2 regions of the Scandinavium tedordense genome follow, and region 1 is predicted to be linked to the other one. Evidence: predicted binding sites of a transcription regulator. Region 1 holds the regulator's gene; the other holds the start of a gene.
The links. The regulator LexA, encoded in region 1, represses DNA repair genes until DNA is damaged. The targets are predictions, from matches to a motif close to TNCTGTATGTACATACAGNA.
Positions count from the first base shown of each region.

Region 2: a site for LexA is predicted at 3,318-3,337, ahead of uvrB (excinuclease ABC subunit UvrB). Genes of this name have one in related genera too.

Region 1 is NZ_JALIGG010000047.1:73,234-79,241, forward strand. Features, by position in the region: gene zur (zinc uptake transcriptional repressor Zur) at 36-557, shown strand; gene MUU46_RS02540 (CsbD family protein) at 634-843, opposite strand; gene dinF (MATE family efflux transporter DinF) at 992-2,311, opposite strand; gene lexA (transcriptional repressor LexA) at 2,451-3,059, opposite strand; gene MUU46_RS02555 (diacylglycerol kinase) at 3,169-3,537, opposite strand; gene plsB (glycerol-3-phosphate 1-O-acyltransferase PlsB) at 3,667-6,008, shown strand, end outside.
Region 2 is NZ_JALIGG010000057.1:387,869-393,876, reverse strand. Features, by position in the region: gene pmrB (two-component system sensor histidine kinase PmrB) at 1-922, shown strand, start outside; gene uvrB (excinuclease ABC subunit UvrB) at 1,227-3,242, opposite strand; gene MUU46_RS17760 (ABC transporter ATP-binding protein) at 4,008-4,730, shown strand; gene bioD (dethiobiotin synthase) at 4,705-5,394, opposite strand; gene bioC (malonyl-ACP O-methyltransferase BioC) at 5,387-6,008, opposite strand, start outside.

The sequences.
Region 1 (6,008 bases):
GTAGGCGTTTACTTTACACCCGATTCGAGGCGCCTATGGACCAGACCACTCCACAAGACATGCTCGTGCAGGCCGAAAGGCTTTGCGCACAACGTGGCGTTCGTCTGACACCGCAACGCCTCGAAGTATTACGCCTGATGACCATACAAAAAGGTGCAATCAGCGCGTACGACCTGCTGGACCTGCTGAAAGTCAGTGAGCCGCAGGCGAAGCCGCCCACCGTTTATCGCGCGCTGGAGTTTTTACTCGAGCAAGGGTTTGTGCATAAGGTGGAATCGACCAATAGCTACGTGCTGTGCCATCTGTTTGATAAACCGTCGCATACGTCGGCGATGTTTATTTGCGATCGCTGTGGCGTGGTGAAGGAAGAAGCGGCTGACGGAGTGGAAGACATTATGCATACGCTGGCAGCCCGCATGGGGTTTGCGCTGCGTCATAATGTGATTGAAGCGCATGGGCTGTGCTTAGGGTGTGTTGAAGTGGAAGCTTGCCGCACGCAGGACTGCTGTGGTCATGACCATACAATTCAAATCAAACGAAAGCCCGGTCAAAAGTAAGCGCGACAAAAAGAGTGGGCGGCCTTAAGCCGCCCCGAGGGTTGTACTTCCTTGTACGCACGGGTAGTGCGTTTGTTTACCAGCGATAATCGTTGCGGGTTTCCCAGTCTTTGACCTCGTCCTCGGCCTGATCTTTTGCGTATCCGTAACGCTCCTGGATTTTCCCGACCAGCTGGTCACGCTTACCTTCGATAACCGTAAAGTCATCATCGGTGAGCTTACCCCATTTCTCTTTCACTTTACCTTTCAGCTGTTTCCAGTTGCCGCCGACTTCGTCTTTATTCATGATCTATTCCTCATCAGTTCGGTGGTGCAGAGTGAAGATACGTCGTCCGTTAACACCGTTTTCTGCTGGACGTGATAAAGAGTATAGGTAAGCATTTCGCCATCCGGGGATTATTCAGAATCTTTAACCACCGACTGAAATAAAGTCGTTACGAAAACCACGTTCCTTGCTGCCAGTGACGTCGCCAAATCCATGCCAGAGACAGCCCGCGCAGCGCCAGGAATACCGCCAGCGCCAGCCACAATCCGTGATTGCCCAACACCGGCACCGTCAACAGCGTGAGGGCAAAACCGGCAGCCGCCACCGCCATGCTGTTACGCATTTCCGCCCCGCGCGTCGCACCGATAAACATGCCGTCGAGCAGATAACACCACACGCCGATCACCGGTAAAACCACCTGCCAGATGACGTAACGATCGGCCAGTTCGCGCAGCTGGGTAATCGATGTCAGCATGGCGACGATGTGCTCCCCCGCCACGGAATAAATCAGCGCAAAGGCCAGAGCAACAATTCCGGACTGACGGCAGGCCGCTTTCCAGACGTCCAACAGCTGGCTGTCATCCCGCGCGCCATAAGCCTGCCCGGAATGCGCTTCCACCGCATAAGCAAAACCATCCAGCGCGTAGGCGGTGAAGGTGAGCATCGTCATCAGCACCGCGTTCACGGCGACGATATCGCTGCCCAGTCGCGCGCCAAATACCGTGAGCGCACCAAAACAGAGCTGCAGCAGCAGCGAGCGCAACATGATGTCGCGATTCAACGCCAGCAGGCGGCGGATATTGCCGCGCCAGGCCTCTTTGAGCATATCCAGCGATATGCCACGCAGGTGAAGCACGCGCCGCACCATCAGCAAGCCAATGAAAAATGTCGCGTATTCGGAACATGCCGTCGCCAACGCAGCGCCCTGCACGTTCATATGCAGGCCCATCACCAACCATAAATCGAGCACGATGTTTAAGACATTGCCGACCACCAGCAAAATTACCGGCGCGCGCGCGTACTGAACACCGAGCAGCCAACCGAGCAGAACCAGGTTTGCCAGGGACGCAGGCGCGCTTAACCAACGGATTTCGAGGAAACGCCGCGCCTGTTCCAGTACGGCATCGCTGCCGCCGACAATATGCAGCGCCAAGTCAATCAGAGGGGTGCGGAGCACAACAATCACCAGGCCCGCTCCCAGCGCCAGCAGCAAGGGCTGCACCAGCGCGCGAGCCAGACGTACAGGGTCTTTAGCGCCGTAGGCTTGTGCGGTGAGGCCGGTGGTGCTCATGCGCAGGAATAACAACAGCATGAACAGGAAACTGGTCGCCATGGAACCGATCGCCACGCCGCCGAGATAAACAGGACTGTCAAGATGACCGATGACCGCCGTATCCACCAGACCCAACAGCGGCACGGTGATATTTGAGAAAATCATCGGCAGCGCGAGACGCCACAATGCCTTGTCTGCAGTGGTGAAGAGCGACATGAGAAAACCTGTGATTGTGAATGCGTAAAACGAAGTGGCGCCAGAATAGCGCCACTCTTCCCGTCAAAGATTACGTGGCTAATGTGCTGGCGCTGGACGCCTGAAAGCCATGTGAATTATTGAGGATTTCTAAAGCCCGTTACAGCCACTCGCCGTTGCGAATAACGCCAACTGCCAGCCCTTCGATGGAGAAGTTCTGCTGACGCAGATCGACCACAATCGGAGAAAACTCGCTATTTTCAGGTAACAGCTCAACAGTGCTGCCCTGTTTTTTCAGCCGCTTAACCGTCACTTCATCGTCGATACGGGCGACAACGACCTGACCGTTACGCACATCCTGCGTTTTGTGAACCGCGAGCAAATCACCGTCGAGAATACCGATATCACGCATCGACATTCCGCTGACGCGCAGCAGGAAATCGGCGCTCGGCTTGAACATCGCCGGGTCGACCTGGTAGTGGCCTTCAATATGCTGCTGTGCCAGCAGAGGTTCACCCGCCGCAACACGCCCGATCAGCGGGATACCGGTTTCTTCTTCTACCAGAAGACGAATGCCGCGTGAGGCACCGGAAACAATCTCGAGCACACCTTTACGTGCCAGCGCTTTCAAATGCTCTTCAGCCGCGTTCGGGGAACGGAACCCCAAGCGCTGCGCGATTTCCGCACGCGTTGGCGGCATGCCCGTCTGGCTGATGTGATCCCTGATGAGATCGAACACCTCTTGCTGCCTGGTCGTTAACGCTTTCATTCCGCCCCCTGGGTGTATATACAGTTATGCTGTGAGTATATACAGTTAATGGCGAATTTGGAACCGCAAAACGCACAAAAAACCAGACGTTTGCGTAATTCTGCGGGCGTTATCGATAATGCGACCACAGCAGCGTTACCCAGGTGAATAAGGCGATAGCAATTGCCAGAAACACCGCGGCAGAACCCATATCTTTTGCACGACCCGACAATTCGTGACGTTCCGTCCCGATGCGGTCAACCACCGCTTCAATCGCACTGTTGATAATTTCCACTATCATCACCAGAAGCACTGAGCCAATCAGTAACACTCGGGTGATGGCATCCACATCTAACCAACAGGCGAGAATGATGGCGACAACAGCAGCAACGCCTTCCTGGCGAAAAGCGGCTTCGTTTTGCCATGCAGCGCGAAATCCCTTCCAGGAGTAACCTGCTGCTTTGACGATTCGGGTTAACCCGGTGGTATCATTTGCCATCAAAAGAACCTTTTACATTATTTAGCATCAATGTCACTGCGCGCCTGACGCGGTAGAACAGATATTCTGTGCACTTTCTGTTATCCTTGCGGCGCATTTGCATGATTAACCAGAGGCTTTACATCGTTTATGTCTGGCTGGCCACGAATTTACTACAAATTACTGAATTTACCATTAAGCGTGCTGGTAAAAAGTAAGTCTATCCCGGCAAATCCTGCTGAGGAACTGGGACTCGATACCTCACGCCCTATTATGTACGTTCTGCCGTATAACTCGAAGGCAGATCTGCTGACTTTACGCGCCCAATGTCTGGCGCATGGTCTTCCGGATCCGCTGGAGCCGCTCGAAATCGACGGCACCGAGCTGCCGCGTTACGTGTTCATTCACGGCGGGCCGCGCGCATTTACGTATTACACGCCGAAAGAAGAGTCTATCAAGCTGTTCCACAATTATCTGGATTTGCATCGCAGCAACCCAGAGCTCGATGTGCAGATGGTACCGGTGTCCGTGATGTTTGGACGTTCCCCGGGCCGCGAAAAAGGCGAAGTAAACCCACCGCTGCGCATGATGAATGGCTTCCAGAAATTCTTTGCCGTGACTTGGCTCGGTCGCGACAGCTTCGTGCGTTTCTCACCGTCCGTTTCGCTGCGCCGCATGGCCACCGAGCACGGTACCGACAAAATTATTGCACAAAAGCTGGCACGTGTGGCACGAACTCACTTTGCCCGTCAGCGTTTGGCTGCCGTCGGCCCGCGTCTGCCTGCGCGTCAGGACTTGTTCAACAAGCTGCTGGCGTCCAAAGCGATTGCACGCGCGGTGGAAGACGAAGCGCGCAGCAAGAAAATTTCCCATGAAAAAGCGCAGCAAAACGCCGTCGCCCTGATGGAAGAGATTGCAGCGAATTTCTCTTACGAAATGATTCGCCTCACCGATCGCGTGCTGGGCTTCACCTGGAACCGTTTGTACCAGGGGATCAACGTTAATAATGCCGAGCGCGTGCGCCAGCTGGCTCACGACGGCCATGAAATTGTTTATGTCCCCTGCCACCGCAGTCACATGGACTACATGCTGCTGTCCTACGTGCTCTATCACCAGGGGCTGGTGCCGCCGCATATCGCCGCGGGCATCAACCTGAATTTCTGGCCAGCCGGCCCGATTTTCCGTCGTCTGGGCGCGTTCTTTATTCGTCGTACCTTCAAAGGCAACAAGCTCTATTCCACCGTGTTCCGTGAATACCTCGGTGAGCTGTTCAGCCGTGGTTACTCCGTTGAATACTTCGTGGAAGGCGGTCGTTCCCGTACCGGTCGTTTGCTGGACCCGAAAACCGGCACCCTGTCGATGACTATTCAGGCGATGCTGCGCGGCGGCACTCGTCCAATCACCCTCGTGCCAATCTACATCGGCTATGAGCACGTGATGGAAGTGGGGACTTACGCGAAAGAACTGCGTGGCGCGACCAAAGAGAAAGAGAGCCTGCCGCAGATGCTGCGCGGGTTAAGTAAGCTGCGCAATCTCGGCCAGGGTTACGTCAACTTTGGCGAGCCATTGCCACTGATGACTTACCTGAACCAACATGTGCCGGAATGGCGCGAATCTATCGATCCGATTGAATCCATTCGCCCGGCATGGCTGACGCCAACGGTGAATAACATCGCCGAAGATCTGATGGTGCGTATTAACAACGCAGGCGCGGCTAACGCCATGAACCTGTGCTGTACCGCGCTGCTGGCATCACGTCAACGCTCTCTGACCCGCGAACAGCTGACCGAACAGCTGGAATGCTACCTGCAGCTGATGCGTAATGTGCCCTACGCGGCTGATGCCACCGTGCCGTCTGTCACTGCCAGCGCGCTGATTGACCACGCATTGCAGATGAACAAGTTCGAGGTCGAGAAAGACACCATTGGCGATATCATCATTCTGCCGCGCGAGCAGGCGGTGCTGATGACTTACTATCGCAACAACATCACCCACATGCTGATGATCCCGTCCCTGCTGGCGGCCATCGTTACGCAGCATCGCACTATCTCGCGCACCGAGATGGTCCGTCATGTGGAGATGCTGTATCCGATGCTGAAATCCGAACTGTTCCTGCGTTGGGAAAAAGAAGAGCTGGCGGGCGTTATTGACGAGCTATTAGCAGAAATGCAGCGTCAGGGGCTGGTGACCATCGAGAACGACGATGTTCGCATTAATCCGTCGCATTCCCGCACCCTGCAGCTGTTGGCGGCCGGGGCGCGTGAAACGCTGCAACGTTATGCGATAACCTTCTGGCTGTTGAGCGCTAATCCGTCCATCAACCGTAGCACGCTTGAAAAAGAGAGCCGTACCGTGGCTCAGCGTCTGTCGGTGCTGCACGGCATCAACGCGCCAGAGTTCTTCGACAAAGCGGTGTTCAGTACTCTGGTATTGACCCTGCGTGACGAAGGCTACATCAGCGACAGTGGCGATGCCGAACCGGCTGAGACGAT
Region 2 (6,008 bases), on a different contig from region 1:
TCACGGGCATAACAACCACAAGCACATCGAACACGAAGTACGTGAAGCCGTTGCCAGCCTGCTGGTGCCGAGCATGCTGATCATCGGCCTGGCGCTGTGGATTTGCCTGCATGCGGTGAAGCGCATTACCCGACCGCTCTGGGATTTGCAGCAGGAGCTCAACAACCGCACGCCGGATAACCTGCAGCCGATTGAGCTGCCAAAGTCCGTCAGCGAAGTGGACGCGGTAATATCCGCCATTAATCAGTTAGTTGATCGTCTGAATCAAACGCTGGAACGTGAACGTCTGTTTACCGCTGACGTGGCACACGAACTGCGCACTCCGCTCGCCGGGCTGCGTCTGCATCTGGAACTGATGGCGAAATCGCACAGTATGATGGTTGACCCGCTGCTGCAGCGACTGGATCAGATGACGCAAAGCATTTCGCAGCTGTTACAGCTGGCACGCGTTGGCCAGTCGTTTTCTGCAGGTAGCTATCAGCGAGTGCCGCTGGTAGAAGAAGTGATCCTACCGATTCAGGGCGAGCTGGAAACGATGCTCAGCCTGCGTGGCCAAATATTGAGCCTGCCATCGGCAGACAACAAGGTGACGGTGTCGGGTGATGCCACGCTGCTTCGGGTGCTGTTACGTAATCTGGTGGAAAACGCGCATCGCTACAGCCCGGAAAACTCCACCATTACCGTGACCATTGAGGCAGGTTTGCTGGCCGTCGAAGACGAAGGGCCTGGAATTGATGAAGCGAAAAGCGGCGAACTCAGTAAAGCGTTCGTGCGAATGGACAGCCGTTACGGCGGAATTGGGCTGGGATTAAGTATTGTCACCCGCATCGCACAGCTGCATGACGCGCAGTTCTTCCTGCATAACAGAAAGCCAGGGCCTGGTGTGAAAGCGTGGATTAAATTCCCACGGCGTACGCGGTAATCAGTACGTCAGGACCCACTGGTGAAAGAAACCAATCACGATCAAAAAGGAAACGAGTACGGTCAGAGTGGTGACGAAATTATCTTTTTGCATGGCGCTATCCTCAGTAAAGAGAGGACAGTTTGGACTACGAAGATTAACGCAACATTAAGACATCCCCTTCATACTTCAAGTGACAGGTGCGTTGGCCGCGCCTGCTCACCCCAGTCACTGACTTATGTAAGCGCCTGGGGACTCACAGACTTACCGTCTGCCTGTAACTCGAATTATTGTAGAAATGCGTTCGGCGTGTAATATCAATAGATTACGATGCAGCGATAAACAGATCGCGCAGCTGATGCAGGCGGTCGCGCACCTCTGCCGCTTCTTCGAACTCGAGGTTCTGCGCGTGTTTCATCATCTGCGCCTCCAGCTCGTTGATTTTCTGCTGTAGCGCTTTCGGTGACAGTTCCGCAGCCTGCGTGACTTCTGCTGACTTCGACTTGCCTCGACCTTTACCGCGCGTTTTCGCCAGGCTCTGACCCAACGACAGAATATCAACAACTTTCTTGTTCAGGCCCTGCGGCACTATGCCATTTTCTTCGTTATAGGCCTGTTGTTTCTCACGACGTCGCTCGGTTTCACCCATCGCTTTCGCCATCGAGTTGGTAATTCTGTCGGCGTAAAGAATCGCCCTTCCATTGATGTTACGCGCGGCACGGCCAATGGTCTGAATCAACGAGCGCTCGGAACGCAGGAAGCCCTCTTTATCAGCGTCCAGTATCGCCACCAGCGAGACTTCTGGCATATCGAGACCTTCCCTTAACAGGTTGATCCCCACCAGTACATCAAACTCTCCGAGGCGCAAATCACGGATGATTTCCATCCGCTCGACGGTGTCGATATCGGAGTGCAAATAGCGCACACGCTCACCGTGCTCTTCCAGATATTCCGTTAAGTCTTCGGCCATCCGTTTGGTCAGCGTGGTGACCAGTACGCGTTCATTGATGGCGACACGCAGACGAATTTCTGACAGCAAATCATCCACCTGTGTCCCGACCGGGCGTACTTCGATAATTGGGTCCAGTAATCCCGTCGGGCGCACCACCTGGTCGACGATTTCATCACCCGATTTTTCAAGCTCGTAGTTGCCTGGCGTGGCCGACACATAAATAGTCTGCGGTACCAGGCTTTCAAACTCTTCAAACTTCATCGGGCGGTTATCCAGTGCCGACGGCAAACGAAAACCGTACTCTACCAGCGTCTCTTTACGCGCCCGGTCACCGCGATACATACCGCCAATCTGCGGCACGGTCACGTGGGATTCGTCGATAACCAGCAGGCCGTCGGCAGGCAGGTAATCAAACAGCGTCGGCGGTGGCTCGCCCGGACCACGCCCGGAAAGATAGCGCGAGTAGTTTTCAATGCCCGAGCAGTAGCCCAGCTCGTTCATCATTTCCAAATCAAACTGGGTACGCTGGGAAAGACGTTGCTCTTCCAGCAGCTTGTTATTTTCCAGCAGCACTTTGCGACGGTCGACCAGCTCAACTTTGATCTCTTCCATGGCTTGCACAATGCGCTCACGCGGCGTGACGTAGTGCGTTTTCGGGTAGACGGTAAAGCGCTGAATGGTTGATTCAAGATGGCCGGTCAGCGGGTCAAACAGCGACAGTCGCTCAACTTCTTCGTCGAACAGCTCCACGCGCAGTGCAATGTCGTCAGATTCCGCCGGGAAGATGTCGATAACTTCACCGCGCACGCGGAACGTGCCACGCTGGAAAGCCTGATCGTTACGGGCGTATTGCAGCTCGGCGAGACGACGCAGAATCGAACGCTGGTCGATTATCATTCCCACCGTCAGGTGCAGCATCATCTTCAGATACAGGTCCGGGTCACCCAGGCCGTAGATAGCGGACACAGACGCCACCACAATCACGTCACGGCGTTCAAGCAGTGCCTTGGTGGCAGAAAGACGCATCTGTTCGATGTGCTCGTTCACAGAGGCGTCTTTTTCGATAAAGGTATCTGAGCTTGGGACGTAGGCTTCCGGTTGGTAGTAGTCGTAGTAGGAGACGAAAAACTCGACTGCGTTTTCAGGGAAGAACTCTTTCATCTCGCCGTACAGCTGAGCCGCCAGCGTTTTATTCGGTGCCAACACCATCGTCGGGCGCTGAAGGTCAGCGATGACGTTAGCGATAGTAAACGTTTTCCCTGAGCCGGTTACGCCGAGCAGCGTTTGGTGCGCCAGACCATCTTCAAGCCCTTCTTCCAGACGACGAATGGCCTCAGGCTGATCGCCAGAGGGTTTGAAAGAGGAATGCAGTTTTAACGGTTTACTCATTAACGACAACCTGATGAAGGGGAAACGGGCAGACGATTAATTCTACTCGCCGCACCAAAATTTGCCAATAATAAATACTGGATAAAAAAACAGTAACGCATTATCGTATTTGTGTTACCGGTTCCACGGGCGAGCAACTGCGGGGCAAATTTCCCCTGCGACGAGATAAAACACCAGACGCAGCAGGTTATCCCCAGAACATTCCCACATTTAACATTTGTCAAGATGCGTAATGAATCTTTTATGGCAGTCAGTGACACTTTTCTTACAGACATTGCTTTTATCGAAGTGATTGATAAAAAAAGAAAATATCGAAAAGCCGCGTTTCGCATCAATTTGGACGCAGGCCGCGTCTTCTCTCGCCTACCGTGAGTTTTCTAACTCTAATGCACATGGTTATCCACAGGAATGGTGGATAACTACCTGCAGCCCAACTCCCCTGCCACTCGCGCAAAACGCACCGGCACCGCAAAAGGCTCCAGTAAAAATTTTTTATCGCTCTTTTTTGTCTTTAATCATCTAAATGTGCCCTTATTTTTTGATGAGATATTGCTCACAAAATCAGTATCTGCACTGCACCACCAGCCGACATGTTGACTCCACTGGAGCACTGACAAAGTGCAGCGGCTGCGTTCTGACGCCATCTCAATGGGCTGATTTAAGAGTTAAATCCGAAATATGCGTCATTCCGCAGCGGCATCTCTCTTCTGGCAAGGGATTTGCAGAATCCTATCGCCGCTGACGGCCACACCGAAGGAGAAGCCGATGTTGAGTTTACGCGCAGTGAATCACTATTACGGAAGTCAGCATATTCTGTGGAATCTCAGCCTCGACCTCACGCCCGGAAAGTGCACCTGCGTGCTGGGGTTGCCCGGCATGGGAAAAACCACGCTGGTTAACTGCATTGCGGGCTTTCAGGCTATCGAAAGCGGTACCATGGTCTGGCAGGATGTCAGCGGGCCGCCGCGCGATCTATTGATGCTCTCGCCGCCGCTAAGGGCAGCCATGGGCATTGGCTATGTGACGCAGGATAAGCGTATTTTCTCGCAGATGACGGTAGAGGAAAATTTGCAGATTGCGATGAAGGCGGGCCATGAAGGCTCCGGCGCTATTGGCAGCGATATCTTCGACCTGATGCCAGATTTGTATCCGCTACGCCACGTCAAAGGCGCACTCATGTCGGACGACGATCAATACCAACTGGCGTTGGCCTGCGCAATGGTCACCAAACCGAAATTGCTGATCCTCGATGAACCGACGCGCGGCATGGGTCAGGGATTTATGCACAAGCTTGGGGAATGCCTGCTTCGCCTGAATCGCGATCTGGGTCTGACGGTGCTGCTTGCTGAACAGCACCTGCCTTTTATTCGCCGGGTGGCAGACAAATTTTGCCTGCTGCATCGCGGGCGTAACGTCGCGCAGGGCGCGGTCGATCAGCTCGACACCCGGCTGTTAGAGCAATTTATGACGCAGGACGAAGCGCCCTAAGGTCGAGATATTGTCCCGGTTCGGCGGCTTCTGGCCCGTGCTCCAGGTACGGGATCTCGCCGAGCAACGGTGCGGGGAGCAGACGCGTTAAGGTCGCCAGATATTCCGCATGGCGTTTGCCTGGCGGGATAACGTCATTGGCAATCCAGCCCACAAGCGGCAATCCCGCCTGCGCTATCGCCTGAGCAGTCAGCAGCGCATGGTTGATGCACCCGAGCTTAACGCCGACCACCAGAATCACCGGCAGCCGCTCGGCCTGTACCCAATCGGCAAACGTCCAGTCGGCCGCCAACGGCGTATACCAGCCACCCGCACCTTCTACCAGCACCCAATCCGCCTTATGCGACAGCGCCTGTAACCCGGCAGACAGCGTATGGGCATCTATCGGCCGCCCTTCATCCTCGCTCACGATATGCGGCGATGTCGGCTCGGCGAAGGTGTACGGATTGACTTCGTCGTAGTTCAACGTCAGACCGCTGTTGCGCTGTAAGGCCAGCGCATCGGTATTGCGCAGTCCGTTGGCGGTCATTTCGCTTCCGGAAGCCACCGGTTTAAACCCTGCAGTACGAAATCCCGCCCGGTTTGCGGCCTGTAAAAGCGCACAGCTGGCCACGGTTTTCCCGACTTCGGTATCAGTCCCGGTGACAAAATAACGTTCAGTCACGTTCAATCACTCCTGTAAAAATATGGTACGTCAGGGCGCAGCGCCCGTTTTGTTTGGGCCATGCCAGTTGAAGCTGCTGCAAATGGTGGCGAGTCAGGGTTTGCGCCGTCCTGCCTTCGTGCAGATGCGTCGCACCAATGCCTTTCAGCGAACGCATGGCGCTCAGCGCGTCTTCAAACGTAACGCTTAAGGTGTGGATATGTTGCTGACAGCGATAGCCCTCAAGCGCCGAAAGAATCTCATCCTGCGTTAAGAATCGATTGGCATGCGGCTGGCGGTCAATAGCCTGCCACGCCAGGTTCAGCTCCGGCAGCGAATCGGCCACCAGCGTGCTAAACGCCACCAGCCCCCCCGGACGCACCACGCGATGTAATTCCCGCAGCGCTGACGCCAGCGATTCACACCACTGCACCGCCAGATTGCTCCACGCCAGGCAAAACTGCCTATCGGCAAGCGGCATGGCTTCGATATCTGCCTGCACGTAGTGCTGCGCCGAATGTTGCCGCTCGGCTTCAGCCAGCATCTGCGGCGATAAATCCAGCGCCGTGACGTTGCTCCCGGCCTCGGTCCAGACACGGCTTATGCTGCCCGGACCACAGCCTGCGTCCAGCACC